DNA from 3 places in the Pseudomonas sp. H3_A02 genome. Region 2 is predicted to be linked to each of the others. Evidence: predicted binding sites of a transcription regulator. Region 2 holds the regulator's gene; each other region holds the start of a gene.
What was found. The regulator FliA, encoded in region 2, starts transcription of late flagellar genes. The targets are predictions, from matches to a motif close to CTAAAGTTTNNNNNNNNNNNGCCGNTAA.
Positions count from the first base shown of each region.

Region 1: the regulator FliA is predicted to act here: its motif matches at 4,926-4,953, upstream of AB4N80_RS12065 (flagellar protein MotY).
Region 3: the regulator FliA is predicted to act here: its motif matches at 2,355-2,382, upstream of motA (flagellar motor stator protein MotA).

Region 1 is NZ_CP162807.1:2,736,429-2,743,461, forward strand. It holds gene AB4N80_RS12030 (molybdopterin oxidoreductase family protein) at 1-444, shown strand, start outside; gene grxD (Grx4 family monothiol glutaredoxin) at 534-875, shown strand; gene bfr (bacterioferritin) at 1,106-1,579, opposite strand; gene AB4N80_RS12045 (bacterioferritin-associated ferredoxin) at 1,778-1,996, opposite strand; gene AB4N80_RS12050 (peroxiredoxin) at 2,311-2,913, shown strand; gene rnt (ribonuclease T) at 3,138-3,815, opposite strand; gene pyrC (dihydroorotase) at 3,812-4,858, opposite strand; gene AB4N80_RS12065 (flagellar protein MotY) at 5,051-6,031, shown strand; gene AB4N80_RS12070 (argininosuccinate synthase) at 6,159-7,033, shown strand, end outside.
Region 2 is NZ_CP162807.1:5,967,939-5,974,971, reverse strand. It holds gene flhF (flagellar biosynthesis protein FlhF) at 1-1,203, shown strand, start outside; gene fleN (flagellar synthesis regulator FleN) at 1,319-2,149, shown strand; gene fliA (RNA polymerase sigma factor FliA) at 2,146-2,889, shown strand; gene AB4N80_RS26200 (chemotaxis response regulator CheY) at 3,056-3,427, shown strand; gene AB4N80_RS26195 (protein phosphatase CheZ) at 3,446-4,231, shown strand; gene AB4N80_RS26190 (chemotaxis protein CheA) at 4,262-6,508, shown strand; gene AB4N80_RS26185 (protein-glutamate methylesterase/protein-glutamine glutaminase) at 6,557-7,033, shown strand, end outside.
Region 3 is NZ_CP162807.1:565,197-572,229, reverse strand. It holds gene AB4N80_RS02405 (rhodanese-like domain-containing protein) at 1-703, opposite strand, end outside; gene AB4N80_RS02400 (HDOD domain-containing protein) at 746-2,284, opposite strand; gene motA (flagellar motor stator protein MotA) at 2,451-3,302, shown strand; gene motB (flagellar motor protein MotB) at 3,306-4,352, shown strand; gene rsgA (small ribosomal subunit biogenesis GTPase RsgA) at 4,491-5,522, opposite strand; gene orn (oligoribonuclease) at 5,632-6,174, shown strand; gene AB4N80_RS02375 (trimeric intracellular cation channel family protein) at 6,396-7,010, shown strand; gene queG (tRNA epoxyqueuosine(34) reductase QueG) at 6,992-7,033, opposite strand, start outside.

The DNA.
Region 1 (7,033 bases), 3.2 Mb from region 2:
GCGGTGATTCTCGCCGACCTGGCGCGTTTTGCCGCGTTGCAGGCGCCAGAACCGGATGAGCTGCTGATGATTGGCCGCCGCCATGTGCGCAGCAATAACTCCTGGATGCATAACTTCCATCGGCTGGTGAAGGGCAAGCCGCGTCATCAATTGCTGATGCACCCGGACGACCTCGCCTCTCGCGGTCTTGCCGACGGGCAGCGGGTGACGGTCAGTTCGCGAGTGGGGGCCATCGAAGTCGAGGTGCTGGGCAGCCTGGACATGATGAAAGGCGTGGTCAGCTTGCCCCACGGCTGGGGTCATGCCCGGCCGGGCGTGCAGATGACCATTGCCAGCGGACAGCCAGGCTCCAGCGCCAATGACCTGACCGATGATCGCCAGCTCGACGAGTTGTCCGGCAACGCGGCGCTCAACGGTGTACCGGTGAAGGTGGCGGCTGCGTAAAATTGTCTCTGAGCAGCACGTTCTGCTTTCCGTTACAATGCGCCACCGTGTCGACAACTGACGTCGCAAAGTTTAAGCCGAGGTGCTCCGTGGATATCATCGAAACGATTAAAGACCAGATTGCCAACAACACCATCCTGCTTTACATGAAAGGCTCGCCGAACGCACCACAGTGCGGCTTCTCGGCCAAGGCCGCTCAGGCTGTGATGGCGTGTGGCGAGAAGTTTGCCTACGTGGACATCCTGCAGAACCCGGAAATCCGCGCCAACCTGCCCAAGTACGCCAACTGGCCAACCTTCCCGCAACTGTGGGTGGGCGGCGAGCTGATCGGCGGTAGCGACATCATGACCGAGATGGCCGCTGACGGCTCTCTGCAGGCCACGATCAAGGAAGCGGTAGAAAAAGCTGCGGCGAACAAGACTGAAGCCTGATTCATGGAAGTCTGTTCACCCCATAGGTTGTGGTGAACACGAAACCTTGTGGGAGCGAGCTTGCTCGCGATCGCGGTGTGTCAGTCAGCAGTTTTTTACCTGAACCACCGCTATCGCGAGCAAGCTCGCTCCCACAGTGGTTTTGGGTAGGGCCTGGGGAAAACAGGTAATAAAAAGCCCCGCCTCTCGAAAGAGGGCGGGGCTTTTTAGTGGCTTGCTTACGGGGAAGGTTACTCTTCACCCATCTGCGATTGCAGGTAGTTCTCAAGACCAACTTTGTCGATCAGGCCCAGTTGGGTTTCCAGCCAGTCGATGTGCTCTTCCTCGGATTCGAGGATGTCTTCCAGCAGTTCACGGCTGCCGAAGTCGCCAACGCTTTCGCAATGGGCGATGGCGGCCTTCAGGTCGGCGTGGCCGGTGCGCTCGATGCGCAGGTCGCACTCAAGCATTTCCTTGGTGTGTTCGCCGATGTGCAGCTTGCCCAGGTCCTGGACGTTCGGCAGGCCTTCGAGAAACAGGATGCGCTTGATCAGCTTGTCCGCGTGTTTCATCTCGTCGATGGACTCGTGGTACTCGTGCTTGCCCAGCTTGTTCAGGCCCCAATCCTCGTACATGCGCGCATGCAGGAAGTATTGGTTGATCGCGACCAGCTCATTGGCAAGGATCTTGTTGAGATGCTGGATGACTGTAATGTCGCCTTTCATGATGAGGCCTGCCCTGTAATAGCTGTGTATAGGGCGGAGTTTGAGCCGCGTATTTATCGGTGTCAAACCTAAGTTATTGAATAATAAATGAAAATTAATCGGAATAAGAATGTTTGTGTTCCGCGTCTGTAAGCTAAGCATTTGATTTACAGGCATAAAAAAACCGGACATTGAGTCCGGTTCCTTGAAAAGCTGTCTTTACGCGGCCGTAAATTCTACCGGGTAGGGGATCGAGGCCTGTGCCGTTTGCACTTTGGCGAGGGTTTCACGCACCACTTCCTTGGCCAGGCAGGCACATTTGCCGCATTGGCTGGCTACGCCGGTGGCCTGGCGGACTTCGCGATAGCTGCAGCAACCTTCATAGATCGCTTCGCGGATTTGTCCGTCGGTGACGCCAGTGCAGAGGCATACATACATAAGTGAGAACCGTCGCTGGTTGTGACTCAATTGAGACGGATCTTAATGTTAACGAGAATGATTGTCAAAGTGGTTTCTCAACGTCTTGCGCCAGAGCGATGCCAGGCTGACGAACGGTTTCTTTCCAGATAACGAAGGTGGAACGTAGCGGGGCGGGGAATTTTCGATACCACCGAAAAACGGTTGAAGACAGCCCAAATCCGCGGTGTATGATGGTCGGCCCTTGCAAGCGGGTTCGTGTCACAGGGCTGTCGCCTGAGGGTGGCAGGCTGGCCCGGACCTTGTTTTCACGCTATTACATCAGGAGATATCCAATGAGCGTACTCGTAGGCAAACAAGCCCCAGACTTTACCGTTCCAGCCGTCCTCGGCAACGGCGAAATCGTCGACAGCTTCACCCTGTCCTCGGCCATCAAAGGCAAATACGGCCTGGTGTTCTTCTATCCGCTGGACTTCACCTTCGTCTGCCCGTCCGAGCTGATCGCACTGGATCACCGCATGGATGATTTCAAGGCGCGCAACGTTGAAGTGGTTGCTGTTTCGATCGACTCGCACTTCACTCACAACGCCTGGCGCAACACCCCGATCAACAATGGCGGTATCGGTCAGGTGAAATACACCATGGCTGCCGACATGAAGCACGAAATCGCCAAGGCCTATGACGTTGAGTCCGAAGGCGGCGTGGCCTTCCGTGGCGCGTTCCTGATCGACGACAAGGGCGTTGTCCGTTCGCAGATCATCAACGACCTGCCGCTGGGCCGTAACATGGAAGAGCTGATCCGTCTGGTCGACGCGCTGCAATTCCACGAAGAGCACGGCGAAGTCTGCCCGGCCAACTGGAAAAAAGGCGACAAGGGCATGAACGCATCGCCTGAAGGCGTGGCTGCTTACCTGAGCGAGAACGGCGACAAGCTGTAAGCGCACCCAGGCATAAAAAAAACCGGCCCTCGATGGGCCGGTTTTTTTATGGGTGTTTCAAGCAGATCATCTGCTGAAACACAGCACCCTGTGGCGAGGGGATTTATCTGTGGGAGCAAGGCTTGCCCGCGATGGCGGCGATGCGGTCTTCCAAAAAAACAGTCGCCTGTGTCGCGAGCAAGCTTTGCTCCCACAGAGTGGCGCCGCCACAATGGCTCTGCTCTTTAGTCGTCGAAATCCTGCCAGCCGCCCATCTCTTTCCACCGGTTGACGATGCCGCAGAACAGCTCGGCGGTCTTCTCGGTGTCGTAGCGGGCCGAGTGGGCTTCACGGCCATCGAAATCGATGTCGGCCGCCTGGCACGCCTTGGCCAGGACGGTCTGGCCATACGCCAGGCCAGCCAGGGTCGCGGTGTCGAAGCTGGAGAACGGGTGGAACGGGTTGCGCTTCATGTCCAGGCGCGCGACGGCGGCGTTGAGGAAGCCCAGGTCGAAGCTGCTGTTGTGTCCAACCAGGATCGCCCGCTTGCAACCGTTGGCCTTGAGCGCCTTGCGCACGCCACGGAAGATGTCGGTCAGGGCCGTTTCTTCGCTGACCGCCATGCGCAACGGGTGATCGAGCTTGATCCCGGTGAATTCCAGGGCTGCGGCTTCGACGTTGGCGCCTTCGAACGGTTCGACCCGGAAGAAATAGGTGTGGTCAGGGAACACAAAGCCTTTTTCGTCCATGCCGATGGTGGTCGCGGCGATTTCCAGCAAGGCGTCGGTGGCGGAATTGAAACCACCGGTTTCTACATCGACGACCACCGGCAGGTAGCCACGGAACCGCGCGGCCATGGGGTGACGGGCACCGCCCGAACCACCGTTGCCGTCCAGTTCGTCGTCGAAATGATCTTCACTCACGCGTTTTCCTCCAGCAGGCGCCAGCGCAGTTTTTCACCGGCGCGCAGCGGGATGACGGTCTGCTCGCCGAAGGGCAGGCTGACGGGGGCGGTCCATTCGTCACGGACCAGGGTAATACGATCGGTGTTCACCGGCAGGCCATAGAAACTCGGGCCGTGCAGGCTGGCGAAGCCTTCGAGCTTGTCCAGCGCGTCGCGCTGCTCGAACGCCTCGGCGTACATCTCGATGGCGGCATAGGCGGTGTAGCAGCCGGCGCAACCGCAGGCCGCTTCCTTGGCGTGCTGGGCGTGGGGCGCCGAGTCGGTGCCGAGGAAAAACTTGGCGCTACCGCTGGTTGCGGCGTCCAGCAAGGCTTCCTGATGGGTATTGCGCTTGAGGATCGGCAGGCAATAGAAGTGCGGCCGGATCCCGCCCACCAGCATGTGGTTGCGGTTGTACAGCAGGTGATGGGCGGTGATGGTCGCGCCGACGTTGGCCGGGGCCTCGTTGACGAACTGCACGGCATCGCCGGTGGTGATGTGTTCGAACACCACCTTGAGGGTCGGGAAACGTTCCACGACGCGGCGCATGTGCTCGTCGATGAAGATCTTCTCGCGGTCGAACACGTCGACGTCGCCCCGGGTGACTTCACCATGGATCAACAACGGCATGCCGACTTCGGCCATGGCCTCCAGCGCCGGGAAAATCTTGTCGATGCTGGTGACACCGGAATCGGAGTTGGTGGTCGCGCCGGCGGGGTACAGCTTGGCAGCATGGACAAAACCGCTGGCCTTGGCGTCGCGAATCTCTTCGGGCTGGGTGCGGTCGGTGAGGTAAAGCACCATCAGCGGTTCGAAGCGGCTGCCAGCCGGGCGCGCGGCGAGGATCCGCTGGCGATAGCCATCGGCTTCGGCGGCGTTGCGCACGGGCGGAACCAGGTTAGGCATGATGATTGCGCGCCCGAAGGTGCGCGCGACATCGGCGACGGTATGGGTCAACACAGCACCATCGCGAAGATGAATATGCCAGTCGTCGGGACGCAGCAGGGTCAGGCGGTCGGACATTGGGGGGCTTCCAGGCGGGTCAAACTCTGGGGAATGCTACCGGAAAAGACCGATTCAGGCACCCGCTATCAAGTTCTGCCACAACTTACCGATAGCTCCTACAGGTGTGCCACGAATCCGTGCAGTGCCCCGGACAGGCGTCATGCCCTCAAGCATGCGTCGATCTTTGTATAAAAGTCAGTGGAGCCTCCCGTGCGCCAGCGTTATCTAGCCTTGCTCAGTGTGTTTGCCAGCCTTCCCGCCATGGCGCTCACTTTCCAGACCCGTCTGGAGAGCATTGAGTGGACGGTCGAAGGCGACAAGTTCGAGTGCCGGCTGAGCCAGCCGATCACCGATTTCGGCAGCGGCGAATTCGTGCGCCGGGCGGGCGAACAGGCCACTTTCCGCCTCAAGAGCCATAACCCGATGCTGGGCGGCGGTTCTGCCACGTTGTTGGCGGCCGCCGCACCGTGGCAACCGGGGCGCGGCGACATTAACCTGGGGTCGGTCAGGATCGGCAGTGGCGACGTGTTGTTCAACAGCTCCCAGGTTCAGGCCGGGCGCTTGATCAGTGGGCTGATGGAGGGTCGCAGCCCTGTGGTGCGGCGTAACACCGAGGATGGACGGGTTTCGGAAGTCCGATTGTTGCCGGTGCGCTTCAATAAGGCCTTTAGTGACTATCAAGGCTGCGTGGCGAAACTGTTACCAAAGAATTTCGAGCAGATTAAGCAAACTCAAATCGGTTTCCCCGGCGAAGGGGTCGAGCTCGATGCTCAGGCCAAGGCCCAGTTGCAGGTGATGCTCGACTTCATCAAGGCCGACCCGAGCGTCAATCGTGTCGAGCTCGACGGTCACTCTGACAATAGCGGCAACCGCCTGACCAACCGTGAGCTGTCGCGCCGCCGGGCCCTGGCGGTCCAGGACTTCTTCAAGGCCAATGGTTTTCAGGAGTCACAGATCACACTGCGGTTCCATGGCGAGCGTTATCCCCTGGTGTCCAATACCAACGCCGCCAACCGGGCCAAGAACCGTCGCGTGGTCGTGCGCCTGGAGCGTGGGGCGCCGGGTGAAGCTCCGGCACCAGCACCGCAGCCAGCGCCCGCTGCGGCTCCAGCCAAGGTCCCGGCGCCGACTGCCGCGCCGGCCAAGGCACCGATCTCCACACCCGCTTCCACCGCTGCGCGGACGTCCTGAGCCGGATTGGTCGTCGCGCGCTCGACATAATCTGTCGCTTCGTCGTCATAAGCTGTCGCGCCCCTGTAAATTATCCGCGCTGGACGTTAGACTTCCCGGCTTTCCGTACAACCCGTGGAGTGATGGCATGGCGGACGTAAACAAGGTCGTTCTGGCGTATTCCGGCGGCCTGGACACTTCGGTGATCCTCAAGTGGCTGCAGGACACTTATAACTGCGAAGTGGTGACCTTCACCGCAGACCTGGGGCAGGGCGAAGAAGTCGAACCTGCACGCGCCAAGGCTCAGGCCATGGGCGTCAAAGAGATCTACATCGATGACCTGCGCGAAGAGTTCGTCCGCGACTTCGTGTTCCCGATGTTCCGCGCCAACACCGTTTATGAAGGCGAGTACCTGCTGGGTACGTCCATCGCCCGTCCGTTGATCGCCAAGCGCCTGATCGAAATCGCCAACGAAACCGGCGCTGACGCCATTTCCCACGGCGCCACCGGCAAAGGCAACGACCAGGTGCGTTTCGAGCTGGGCGCCTACGCCCTCAAGCCGGGCGTGAAAGTCATTGCACCGTGGCGTGAATGGGACCTGTTGTCCCGTGAAAAACTGATGGACTACGCCGAGAAGCACGCGATCCCGATCGAGCGCCACGGCAAGAAGAAATCCCCGTACTCGATGGATGCCAACCTGCTGCACATCTCCTATGAAGGTGGCGTGCTGGAAGACACCTGGACCGAGCACGAAGAAGACATGTGGCGTTGGACCGTCTCCCCGGAGAAGGCCCCAGACACCCCGCAATACCTGGAGCTGACCTATCGCAATGGCGATATCGTCGCGCTGGACGGCGTGGAAATGAGCCCGGCCACCGTGCTGGCGACCCTGAACCGCATCGGCGGCGAACACGGCATCGGTCGCCTGGACATCGTCGAGAACCGTTATGTCGGCATGAAGTCCCGCGGCTGCTATGAAACCCCGGGGGGCACCATCATGCTGCGCGCCCACCGGGCGATCGA
Region 2 (7,033 bases):
GCGCTGGCCCCGCGGGTTCCGAACATGGAGCTCGAAGATGAGCTGCGCAAGACCCAATCGCGCATCGCCAGCGCCCAGGCCGAACTGAGCCTGCGCAGCAGCGAAGGCGAGGGTGCCGCGGGCACCAATCGTCAATTGTTCGCCGGTCAGCCGCTGACCGCCGGCCTGCCCTTGACCGCCGCCGAACCGCTAATGGAGCAGGCCCAGGCCGAACCGCGTCGTCCGGAACCGGCTCCCGCCGCGCCTGTCCGCGGGGTCGATCCGCGCGCCCTGGACTCAATGCGCTTTGAACTCAACAGCCTGCGCGAGCTGATGGAAGTCCAGCTCGGCTCCCTGGCCTGGAACCAGCTGCAAGGCAGCCGTCCGGCCCAGGCCAACCTGTGGCGTCGCCTGCAACGCATCGGCCTGTCCGGCCCGTTGTCCCGGGACCTGCTGGCGCTGATCAATGGTATCGAAGAACCGCGCCAGGCTTGGCGCATGTTGCTGGCGCACCTGGCGCGGATGATCTCCACGCCGGAAGTCGAGCCACTGGAAGAGGGCGGAGTGATTGCCATGGTCGGTCCTGCCGGCATGGGCAAGACCACCACCCTGGCCAAGCTCGCCGCCCGTTATGTACTCAAGTACGGCGCCCAGAGCATCGCCCTGGTGAGCATGGACAGTTTCCGCATCGGTGCCCAGGAACAACTCAAGACCCTGGGCCGGATCCTCAATGTGTCGGTGACCCATGTGGATCCGGGCCAATCCCTGGCCCAGGCGCTGGAGCCTTTGCTGCGCAAACGCGTTGTGCTGATCGATACCGCGGGCCTGCAAGCCAGCGATCCAGCCCTGCGCATGCAGCTCGAAAGCCTGGCCGGACGCGGTATCAAGTCAAAAAATTATCTCGTGTTGGCAACCACCAGCCAGAAACAGGTTCTAACCGCCGCATACCACAGCTACAAACGCTGCGGACTGGCCGGCTGCATCCTGACTAAGCTGGACGAAACGGCAAGCCTGGGCGAGGTGTTGAGCCTGGCGATCGGTCATGAACTGCCGGTGGCCTACCTGACCGATGGGCCGCGGATCCCGGATGATTTGCATCTGCCGCGCCGTCATCAACTGGTCAGTCGTGCCGTGAGTGTGCAAATGCAGGAAGAACCCAGCGAAGAAGCCATGGCTGACATGTTCGCTGACATCTACCACAGCCCGAGCAAGCAGGTCGGCTGAGGTAATCATGAATATTTTTTGTACCTACATCGATGGTCTGCCATGCATTGTTCCTTATGCGAACGCGCAGCCAGTAATGTGGCCTCCGTCTAAGAAGACAAGGTAAAGAACGAACATGGGCAGCATGCATCCCGTACAGGTGATCGCGGTGACCGGCGGCAAAGGTGGCGTCGGGAAGACTAACGTGTCAGTGAACTTGTCCCTGGCTCTTGCAGAGCTTGGCCGACGGGTCATGCTGCTGGACGCCGACCTGGGCCTGGCGAACGTCGACGTGCTGCTGGGGCTTACCCCCAAACGCACCCTGGCGGACGTGATCGAAGGCCGCTGCGAACTGCGCGACGTGCTGTTGCAGGGGCCAGGCGGGATTCGTATCGTGCCGGCTGCCTCCGGCACCCAGAGCATGGTTCACCTGACCCCAGCCCAACACGCGGGCCTGATCCAGGCTTTCAGCGACATCGGCGACAACCTCGATGTGCTGGTGATCGATACCGCGGCTGGCATTGGCGACTCGGTCGTCAGTTTCGTGCGCGCCGCCCAGGAAGTGCTGCTGGTGGTCTGCGACGAACCGACGTCCATCACCGACGCCTACGCCCTGATCAAACTGCTGAACCGCGACTATGGCATGAACCGCTTCCGCGTCCTGGCCAACATGGCCCAGAGCCCGCAGGAAGGACGCAACCTGTTCGCCAAGTTGACCAAGGTCACCGATCGCTTCCTGGACGTCGCCCTGCAATACGTCGGCGCGGTGCCTTACGACGAAAGCGTGCGCAAGGCCGTCCAGAAGCAACGTGCCGTCTATGAAGCCTTTCCACGTTCCAAATGCGCGCTGGCGTTCAAGGCGATCGCCCAGAAGGTCGATACCTGGCCATTGCCGGCCAATCCTCGCGGGCATCTGGAGTTTTTCGTCGAACGTCTTGTGCAACAAACAGCAGGGCCCGTGCTATGACAGCCAGCGGTTACAACCATCTCTACAAAAAATCGGCACGGGACGCCCAATACGAATTGATCGAGCGTTATGCGCCACTGGTCAAGCGTATCGCCTACCACTTGCTGGCGCGGTTGCCGGCCAGTGTCCAGGTCGAGGACTTGATCCAGGCCGGCATGATCGGCCTGCTTGAAGTGTCGAACAAATACGACGCCAGCAAAGGCGCCAGTTTCGAGACCTATGCCGGTATTCGCATTCGCGGGGCGATGCTCGATGAAGTCCGCAAGGGCGATTGGGCGCCGCGTTCGGTGCACCGCAATACCCGCATGGTCAGTGACGCGATTCGGGCAATTGAAGCGAAAACCGGGCGTGACGCTAAAGATCACGAAGTTGCTGCCGAACTCCAGTTAAGTCTCGATGATTATTACGGGATTTTGAACGATACCTTGGGCAGCCGCCTGTTCAGTTTCGACGACCTGCTGCAGGACGGCGAACACGAAGGGCTGCACGAGGATGGCGCGAGTGCTCACATGGAGCCATCGCGTGACCTGGAAGATGAACGTTTCCAGAGCGCGCTGGCGGATGCGATTGCCAATTTGCCGGAGCGTGAGCGACTGGTCTTGGCGCTGTACTACGACGAAGAGCTGAACCTCAAGGAAATCGGTGAGGTCCTGGGGGTCAGCGAATCGCGGGTCAGCCAGTTACACAGCCAGTGCGCGGCCCGTTTGCGGGGGCGTTTGGGGGAGTGGCGAGCGCGTTGACAGGCAGTGTGGGGACACTGCGACGAGGCTGGCCTGGCAGGTACTGCGCCAGTCTCCATCCGTTGTGCTCCGGACCGTTGTCGAGTGTTGTGCCGGATTGATTGAAATGGCGCGTCCAGGTGCTGGGCGCGTTTAAGACTGCTTGGAGGTCGAATTGGACAAGAACATGAAAATCCTCATCGTTGATGACTTCTCAACGATGCGGCGGATCATAAAAAACCTGTTGCGTGACCTTGGGTTCACCAACACGGTCGAGGCGGATGATGGCGTCACAGCCATTCCGGTCCTCAACAGCGGGAGCATCGACTTTCTGGTGACTGACTGGAACATGCCCGGCATGACCGGTATCGACTTGTTGCGCCATGTGCGCGCCGACGAAAAGCTCAAGCATCTTCCGGTGCTGATGGTCACTGCCGAAGCCAAGCGCGAGCAGATCATCGAAGCGGCCCAGGCCGGTGTAAACGGCTATGTGGTCAAACCCTTCACGGCCCAGGCGTTGAAAGAGAAGATCGAAAAAATCTTCGAACGCATCGGTTAACGGCGCCACGGGGGAGCTATGGACAACGAATCTTCAATGGGCGATTTCGAATCGACCCTGAAAAAACATGCCCGCGAACTGGTCGACAGCCTTGAAAAAGGTCGCTTTGGCGATGCGGTTCAAATGATCCATGAGCTCAACCAGACCCGTGACCGCGGTCTGTATCAGGAAGTGGGCAAGCTCACGCGTGAACTGCACAGCGCGATTGTCAATTTCCAGATCGACCCGCACATGCCGCAGGCCGAGGAAGTCTCGCAGATCACCGACGCCACCGAGCGCCTGGGGTATGTGGTCAAGCTGACCGAGGCCGCGGCGAACCGCACCATGGACCTGGTGGAAAGCGCAACGCCGCTGGTCAACGGCCTGAGTGAAGAAGCCCAGGCCTTGAGCACCGACTGGGGCCGGTTCATGCGTCGCGAAGTCGGTGCTGAAGAGTTTCGGGAGCTGGCCCGTCGGGTCGACGGTTTCCTGACGCGCAGCAGCACCGAGAACCGCGCCGTGGCAAGCAACCTCAACGACATTCTGCTGGCCCAGGACTATCAAGACCTGACCGGCCAGGTGATCAAGCGTGTGACCCAGTTGGTCACCGAAGTGGAAAGCAACCTGCTCAAACTGGTGTTGATGGCCAGCCAGGTCGACCGCTTTGCAGGCATCGAACACGACCGTGAAGCGATGCTTGCTGAAAAAGATCCACAAAAACATCTCTCTCAGGGTGAAGGTCCGCAAATTCATGCCGATAAAAGAGAAGACGTTATGTCCGGTCAGGACGATGTGGACGATTTGCTGTCCAGCCTTGGATTCTGAGTTTTAGCCCTGTTTTAGGAGCAGCCATTAATGAGCTTCGGCGCCGATGAAGAGATCCTTCAGGATTTCCTGGTTGAGGCCGGCGAGATTCTAGAGCAACTGTCCGAACAGCTGGTCGAGCTGGAAAGCCGACCTGATGATGCGGATCTGCTCAATGCAATTTTTCGCGGTTTCCACACTGTAAAAGGAGGCGCCGGCTTCCTCCAGCTCAACGAGCTGGTGGAGTGCTGCCACATTGCCGAAAACGTGTTCGATATCCTGCGCAAGGGTGAGCGCCGCGTGGATTCGGAACTGATGGACGTGGTGCTCGAAGCGCTGGATGCGGTCAACAGCATGTTCAGTGAAGTGCGTGAGCGCTCGCCGATCACGGCTGCCACCCCCGAGCTGCTTGCCGCGCTATCGCGCCTGGCCGAGCCGCAATCGGCTGACGAAGCGGCGCCGATTGTCGAGGCGGTGGTTGAAGAGCCGGTCGCCGAAGAATCGGGCGACATCACCGATAACGAATTCGAACAGCTGCTGGACTCCCTGAATACCGTCAAGGCCCAGGCCGAGGCACCAGCCGCTCCGGCTGCACCTGCTGCGCAAGCCGCCGGTGGGGCGGCCAGCGATGAAATCACCGACGCCGAGTTCGAGTCGCTGCTCGACCAGCTTCACGGCAAGGGCCAGTTCGCGCCGGATGCGGTCGTTCCGCCGGCGGCCCCGGCCGCCCCGAAAGCGGCGGGCGACAGCTCGGACATCACCGATGATGAATTCGAAGCTTTGCTCGACCAGTTGCATGGCAAGGGCACCTTTGCCGTTGACGCGCTGGATTCGGCCATCGCTTCGGCACCGACGCCGGCCAAGCCCGCCGCCGCTGCCGCGGGTAGCGACCTGATCAGCGACCAGGAATTCGAATCGCTGCTCGATGAGCTGCATGGCAAGGGTAAGTTCAGCGAAGTCGGTACGGCTGCCGCTGCGCCCGCTACCGTTGCGCCAGCGGCCAAGGCTGCGCCCAAACCCGCTGCCAAGGCACCGGAGCCCAAGGCCGAGCCCGCCAAGCCTGCCGCTGCTGCCCCGGCACCCGCCCGTGCTCCGGCGGCGGCGCCAGCGGAAAAACCAGCCAGCGAAGCCGAGACCACCGTTCGAGTCGACACCGCACGCCTGGACGAGATCATGAACATGGTCGGCGAACTGGTGCTGGTGCGTAACCGACTGGTGCGCCTGGGCCTCAACAGCCAGGACGAAGCCATGTCCAAAGCCGTGTCGAACCTCGACGTGGTCACGGCAGACCTGCAGACCGCGGTCATGAAGACCCGCATGCAGCCGATCAAGAAAGTCTTCGGGCGCTTCCCGCGCCTGGTTCGCGATCTGGCTCGCCAGCTCAAGAAAGAAATCAACCTGGAACTGGTGGGTGAAGAGACCGACCTCGACAAGAACCTTGTCGAAGCCCTGGCCGACCCGCTGGTCCACTTGGTGCGCAACGCGGTCGACCACGGCATCGAGTCGCCGGAAGAGCGCGAAGCCTCGGGCAAGGTCCGCAGCGGCAAGGTGATCCTGGCCGCCGAGCAGGAGGGCGACCACATCCTGCTGTCGATCTCCGACGACGGCAAAGGCATGGACCCGAATGTACTGCGTGCCATCGCGGTGAAACGCGGTGTGATGGACAAGGATGCGGCTGACCGTCTGAGCGAATCCGAGTGCTACAACCTGATCTTCGCCCCGGGGTTCTCGACCAAAACCGAGATTTCCGACGTGTCGGGCCGTGGTGTGGGCATGGATGTGGTGAAAACCAAGATTTCCCAGCTCAACGGCTCGATCAATATCTACTCGACCAAGGGCCTGGGCTCGAAGATCGTCATCAAGGTTCCGTTGACCCTGGCGATCATGCCGACCCTGATGGTGATGCTGGGCAACCAGGCCTTCGCCTTCCCGCTGGTCAACGTCAACGAGATCTTCCACCTCGACCTGTCGCGCACCAACGTGGTGGACGGCCAGGAAGTGGTGATCGTACGGGACAAGGCATTGCCGCTGTTCTACCTCAAGCGCTGGCTGGTCAGCTCCGCGGCTCATGTGGAGCAGGGCGAAGGCCATGTGGTGATCCTTTCGGTGGGCACCCAGCGGATCGGCTTCGTCGTCGACCAGTTGGTGGGCCAGGAAGAAGTGGTCATCAAGCCGTTGGGCAAGATGCTCCAGGGCACACCGGGCATGTCCGGCGCCACCATCACCGGCGACGGCCGCATCGCGTTGATTCTCGATGTGCCAAGCATGCTCAAGCGTTACGCCGCCCGGCGTATTTGATTCTGGAGGGGCGTGGCCCAGGGCCGCGCCTCGTCTAACGGAGTGTTTATGGTAGTTAAAGTCCTGGTGGTGGACGATTCGGGGTTTTTCCGTCGCCGTGTCTCGGAAATTCTTTCGGCGGACACGAGTATTCAGGTCGTCGGTACCGCGACTAATGGCAAAGAGGCGATCGATCAGGCCCTGGCACTCAAGCCGGACGTGATCACCATGGACTACGAGATGCCGATGATGGATGGCATCACGGCCGTGCGGCATATCATGCAGCGCTGCCCGACCCCGGTCTTGATGTTCTCGTCCCTGACCCACGAAGGCGCCCGGGTGACTCTCGATGCGCTGGACGCCGGGGCGGTGGATTTCCTGCCGAAGAATTTCGAAGACATTTCGCGCAACCCCGACAAGGTCCGGCAGTTGCTGTGCGAAAAGGTCCACAGCATTTCCCGCAGCAATCGCCGTGTCGGTGCCTACAGCGCACCGGCGCCAGCCCCGGTTGCGGCGCCAAGCCCGACGCCGACGGCATCGAGCAGC
Region 3 (7,033 bases), 1.2 Mb from region 2:
GGTGGTGAGTCTGGCAGTGGGTGATGATTTCTTTGTCAGGCGTGATGCCCAATTGTTCAAGGATTTGCGCCATGTCCTTACGGATGCGCAGGTTGCGCGCCGGGTCCATGCCGGCCGTCCATTCGAAATTGACCGCGCCGGGAATGTGTCCGCCCCGGGCCGCGACGACTTTCTCGCCGGAGTATTCCAGCGGGCCGCGAGCGTCCCAGATGGCCAGGTCGGCGGCACCGAGACGGCTTTGCAGGTATTCGCGGGTGGCGGTGGGGGCTTCGTGCAGCGTCAGGCTGACCGGGTCGGCGACGGGGGCAGGGACGTCGATGGACACCGGCAGGCCTTCGTTCAGCCACGACAGCAAGCCACCGTCGAGGTAGTGGTAGTTCGAGTGGCCGATCACGTCCAGCAGCCAGATAAACCGCCCGGCCCAGCCGCCGCCTTCATCGTCATAGACCACATAGACCGCATCCGGGTGGTGCCCGAGTTCGCCGAACAGGGCTTCCAGGTCGGCCTTCGCCGGCAGCAGGCCCGGCGCCGGTGGCTGGCCGAGCTGGGTGCGCTTGGGGTCGACGAAGCGTGCGCCGGGGATATGCCCGGTGCTGTAGCGGGCGGCGCTGGTCAGATCCACCAGAATCAGTTCGCGGGCGTCGAGGCGCGGCAGCAGTTCGGTCGGTTCGATCACCAGCGGCAAGCCAGAGAAGTCAGGCATGTGAGGTCTCCAGGGGCGCAAAGGGAAAGGATTGTAGCAAGTTCAGCGGCCGCGGTTGGTAAAGGTATGCAGGGCCCTTTCGATGCATTGCACGGTTTTGCCGAAGGCTTGCACGGTGATATCCGAGAACGGCCCGCCGCCCTGGTCCACCGCCACCAGCATGATCACCCGGCCATTGCAGGTCAGTGAGCGCAACAGCAGGTGTTCACCGCGGAACAGGCTGCGCAGGCCCGGCGGCAGCAGCGCCGAAAACTGCGCGTTGTTGTCCGGGTTCAGGCGCACCTGGGCCTGCTGGGCCAGCAACCGTTGCAGTATTTTGCTCTGGCTGATGGTAAAGCTCATGGCCGCGGCTTCCTTGGGTAAACCGGCGGTCTGGTGTACGCGTACGCTGGTCTGGCTGCGGTCGGCCATCAGGATCATCACCCGGCGCATGCCACAGGCTACCAGGACGTCCCGCGCCGAAGTCGTCAGGTGCATGGCATTGCGGAAGGGGCTCGGCTCCACCAGCATGGCGGAGCATTGCTTGCGCCACTGGCTCAGGTCTTGGGCGCTGGGCGGGGCGGCGGGCAGCAAGCCGGGGTGGATACGGCGGCTGCCCGCAGGCCAGATCAGCGCTACGGCCGGGTGCCAGAGGTCCGGCATGGCGTGATGATGGGCACTGTTGACCGCTTGTTGGTGCAGCTGTTGCTGGACCTCATCCATCGACATCTGCAGATACAAACTGGTGAGGTACTGCCAGCGGGTGATAGCGGGGCTGTCCCAGGCCTGTTGTGCGGCCAGTGCCAGACCGTTGGCCAGCAACACGGTGTTGGCCGGCTGGTTGAGCCAGCGGCGCAGGGTCGGGTCGTCGTCCAGGCGATTCTGCTGGCGTAGCGGGTGTTCGCTGTCCCGGGCGATGCGCAGGACTTTCACCAGCTCGCGGCGTTCATTGAGCAGCAGGCGATAACCTTGCGCCACCCAGATGGGCAAGCGCCAGGTCTCCACCAGCGCCAGGCAGATTTCCATCAGGCTGACGCCGAACAGCTCGCGCTCTACCTTGTGTGCGGGCTCGCCTTTATGGACGACCCGCAATTCCCATTCCCCAAGCAATCGCGGGTGGGTCAGGGCCAGGGGCCAGAGCGGCGACAGGAACAACAGGCTGCCCCAGTGTATGTCTTGCCACAGCCGTGCCAGGCGGCTGGCAAAAAAACCATTGGCCTGTTGCGTGGCGTGCTGGCTGATCAATTGCAGTTGGCGCAAGGCGAGGGGGATTTCGGGCCCGGGCAACGACGGCAGGCGGGCGAGCAGTTCCTCGGTACGCTTGAGGCCGAGGCGGTTGATGGCCACTTCGAGGTTTTCCGCAGGTTCAGCGAGGCTGCCATGGGTGTGATGGTTGGCTTCGCGGATGACGCTCAGGGCCAGGGCGGGACTGTCTTGCATCAGGTCGGCGATGTCGCGCAACGAGCGGCGGCTGTCGGCGAGGGCCTTGCAGACCAAGTCGTGGCTGGCCTGGGGTACCGGCAGATGCACGCCGTTGAGCAGTTTTACCCAGCCGTCGAGGGTGGTCGGTCGGGGCGTTGGAACCTTGGTTTCGTTAGTCATGGCTGGACGTGATCATCGTATGAATTCTCTACGCCCGGAACGGGGCAAATTGGCTTTTCGCCAGAACAGCCTATAGTCTGGCGCAGTTTTGCCGATAAGTAGAAGAAGAGATTTTTCAGCTTCCGAATATGACCTTGAACCCGACTTAAATAAGTACTTTCTATCTATGGCTAAAATTATCGGCATCATTGTCGTGTTCGCGAGCGTACTCGGCGGATACGTGCTCTCCCATGGCAAGATTGCCGCCCTGATCCAGCCCTTCGAGGTACTGATCATCGGTGGCGCGGCCCTCGGTGCATTTTTGCAGGCCAACCCTGGCTATATGACGATGCACGTGCTCAAGAAATCCCTGAGCATGTTCAGTTCGCGCTTCAGCCACACCTTCTACCTCGAGGTGCTGGGGCTGATCTACGAGATCCTCAACAAGAGTCGCCGCGAAGGCATGATGGCGATCGAGGGCGATATCGAAGACGCCGCCGCCAGCCCGATTTTCGCCAAGTATCCCTCGGTGCTGAAGGATGAACGCATGACGGCGTTCATCTGTGATTACCTGCGCATCATGTCGTCCGGCAACATGGCGCCCCATGAGCTCGAAGGCCTGTTCGACATGGAGCTGTACAGCCTCAAGGAAGACCTGGAGCACCCGTCCCACGCGGTCAACGGCATCGCCGACGGCATGCCTGGCTTTGGTATCGTCGCGGCAGTATTGGGGATCGTGGTGACCATGGCCTCCCTGGGCGATGGCGACCAGAAATCCATCGGCCTGCACGTCGGTGCGGCACTGGTGGGTACCTTCTTCGGTATTTTGGCCGCGTACGGTTTCTTCGGTCCGCTGGCCCATTCCCTGGCCCATGATGCCAAGGAAGAACTCAACGTCTACGAAGCCATCAAGGCGTCCCTGGTGGCTTCGGCGTCGGGCATGCCGCCATCGCTGGCGGTGGAGTTCGGTCGCAAGGTCCTGTACCCGGCGCACCGTCCAAGCTTCGCCGAATTGGAACAAGCGGTTCGCGGTCGTTAAGTTATGGAAAATAATCAACCGATCATCGTCAAGCGCGTCAAGCGCATAGCCGGCGGGCACCATGGAGGTGCTTGGAAAATTGCCTTCGCCGACTTCGCGACGGCGATGATGGCGTTCTTCTTGGTGCTGTGGCTGCTGTCCACGGCAACCCCGGAACAGAAGATCGCCATCGCCGGTTACTTCAAGGACCCGGTCGGCTTTTCCGAAAGCGGCACACCCTACATCATTGACCTGGGCGGCTCGCCGACCCTGGCGCCGGAAAACACCCTCAACCCCGAGGTCAAGTCCCAGCCCCAGCCCGACAAGGTGACGGTGGATTCCGAGCAGGTCGAAGGCATGGCCGAACAGGTCGAGCGCGAGCGCCTGGAGTTGCTGTTGCAGGAATTGCAGAACAAAGTTGAAGAAAATCCGCAACTGCAGAAATTCAAGGACCAGATCCTGTTCGAGATCACGCCGAATGGCCTGCGCATCCAGATCATGGACGCTGATAACCGGCCGATGTTCGACTCTGGCAGCGCGCGCCTGAAACCGTATTTCGAAGACATCCTGCTGGCCATGGCCGACACCATCAAGGCGGTGCCGAACAAGATCAGTATCAGCGGTCACACCGATGCCAAGCCTTACGTTGGCAAAGGCGATTTCGGTAACTGGGAATTGTCGGCCAACCGCGCCAACGCGGCCCGTCGCGCCCTGGTGGCCGGTAGTTATCCGGACGAGCAGGTGGCACGGGTGGTCGGCTATGCGTCTTCGGCGCTGTTCGACCGCAAGGATCCGCTCAACCCGGTCAATCGGCGTATCGATATCGTGGTGTTGACCAAGAAGGCGCAGAAAGCGATCGAGGGCTCACAAACCGACGATCCGGCGCCCGATCCTGCCCCGGGCGAGGGCGCGCCGGGTGAAGTGCCTGCTTCGCCCGCTACACCTGGCGCGGCGGTCGATCCGAACGCGTTGCCGGCGGACCAGCAACCCGTGCCGGCCCATGAACTGCGCGAGCGGCTGAACCTGTTCGACGACGCCGCGCCGAAGCCGGCTGAGCCGCCGGCGCAGTGACCTGAGAGCCGATACAGACCTGTGGGAGCAAGGCTTGCCCGCGATGAAGGCGATGCGGTCTTTCGGAGACCGAGGTGCCTGTTTCGCGAGCAAGCTTTGCTCCCACGGATCCCCTCGCCACAAAGGTGTCCTGCCGGGTCAGTAACTGCTTTCCGGCAAACTGGCGATGATCGAGCGGTAGCTGTTCATCCGTTGTTGATGCACGCGACCTTCTTCCAGGGCCTTGAGCAGGGCGCAACCGGGTTCGCGGTCGTGCTTGCAGTCGCGGAAGCGGCAGGTGCCGATCAGCTCGTTGAACTCGATGAACCCAGCCTCGACATCGGCCCGGCTGACGTGGCCCAGGCCGAATTCGCGGATACCTGGCGAGTCGATCAATTCACCGCCGCCCGGGAAGTGGAACAGTCGTGCGGTGGTGGTGGTGTGGGTGCCCTGGCCGGACAGCTCGGACAACGGTCCGACGCGGGTCTCGACTTCCGGCAGCAGGCTGTTGACCAGCGAAGACTTGCCGACGCCGGACTGGCCGACGAACACGCTAATGCGCCCGTCCAGCTGCCGTTGCAATTGTTCCATGCCGTTGCCGTGATGGGCCGAGACTTCCAGCACCGGGTAACCCAAATCCCGATAGACCGACAGCAGGGCGTTCAGCGCCGGGGCGTTGTGTTCGTCGATCAGGTCGAACTTGTTGAGCAGCAACAGCGGACGGATGCCGGCGTGTTCGGCCGCCACCAGGTAGCGGTCGATCAGGTTGGCGTGGGGCTCGGGCAATGGCGCGAACACGATGACGATCATGTCGACGTTGGCGGCCACGGGCTTGAGCTGGCCCCGGCTGTCCGGACGGCAAAGCTCGGTGTGGCGCGGCAACTGCGCGACGATCACGCCGATGCCCTGGTTGCCAGCACGCCAGACCACCTGGTCGCCCGTCACCAGCGCCGGCAGGTTGGCGCGCAAGTGGCAGCGGAACACCTGGCCGGCCAGTTCGCCTTCCCGGGCCTCGACCTCGACCTGCACACCGAAGTGGGCGATCACCAGTCCGGTCTGTTCAGGGCCCAGGTCGCCGCCCTCCAGGGCTTCGACAGCACTGGATTCGCGTTTGGCGGCGCGGGCGGCGCGCTCGCCCTGGATCTTTTCGATGCGCCAGTTCTGACGACGATTGAGTTGGCGTTTGGCCATGGGTGTTCCGTATGAAGAAATGCAGCGAATAGGGTAAAACGGCGGCGAGTTTAGCACGCCCAAGGGCCTGCCTAAGCTAAACTGCGTGGCTACGCCGAGGAGCTTCCCTATGCAAAACCCGCAGAACCTGATCTGGATCGACCTGGAAATGACCGGTCTGAACCCAGACACCGACGTCATCATCGAAATGGCCACCATTGTCACCGACAGCGACCTCAATACCCTGGCCGAAGGCCCGGTGATCGCGATCCATCACAGCGACGAGATCCTCGCCGGCATGGACGAGTGGAACACCCGCCAGCACGGCGGCTCGGGCCTGACCCAGCGGGTGCGTGAGAGCAAGATCAGCATGGCCGAGGCCGAAGCCCAGACCCTCGCTTTCCTGGAACAGTGGGTGCCCAAGGGCAAGTCGCCGATCTGTGGCAACAGTATCTGCCAGGATCGGCGCTTCCTTTATACCCACATGAAATCCCTGGAAAGCTACTTCCACTACCGCAACCTGGACGTCTCCACCCTCAAGGAACTGGCCGCCCGTTGGGCGCCAGAAGTGCGCGACAGCTTCCAGAAGGGCAGCACCCACCTGGCCCTGGACGACATCCGCGAGTCCATTGCCGAGTTGCAGCACTACCGTAAGCACTTCATCAAGTTCTGATTCCAGCGCACGGCGTTCTTGTAGCTTGTGGTTTTGTGGGAGCAAAGCTTGCTCGCGAAACAGGTGACTCGGTTTCTGAATGACCGCACCGCCATCATCGCGGGCAAGCCTTGCTCCCACAAACCTTCTCGCCACAGGTTCTGTGTCGGGCAGGGCGGAGCTGCCCTCTTTTGGTGCCTGCCCAAACTGGCTAGACTGCGCGCCTTCCCGTATGGACCGCCATCATGTTGCTGATGCTTTATCTGATCGCCATCACCGCCGAAGCCATGACCGGCGCCTTGTCTGCCGGGCGGCGGGGCATGGACTGGTTCGGCGTGGTGCTGATCGCCTGTGTCACGGCATTGGGTGGCGGCTCGGTGCGCGACGTGCTGCTCGGTCATTACCCGCTCACTTGGGTCAAGCATCCGGAATACCTGGTACTGACCACCGCGGCGGCGATGCTGACGGTGTTCCTGGCGCGCTGGATGCGTCATTTGCGCTCGCTGTTCCTGGTGCTCGATGCCGTGGGCCTGGTGGCGTTCACCCTGATCGGCTGCATGACGGCCCTGGAAATGGGCCATGGCATGCTGGTGGCGTCGGTCAGTGGGGTGATCACCGGGGTATTTGGCGGCATCCTCCGGGACATCTTCTGCAACGATATTCCGTTGATCTTCCGTCGCGAACTCTACGCCAGCGTCTCGTTTGCCGCGGCGTGGTGTTATCTGCTGTGTGTCTTCCTGCAACTGCCGAGCGAACAGGCGATCCTCATCACCTTGTTCGGCGGTTTCCTGCTGCGGCTCCTGGCGATCCGCTTTCACTGGGAAATGCCGAAGTTCGTCTACAACGACGAGGTCTGACGCTCGGCATGTTGGCGTAGCGC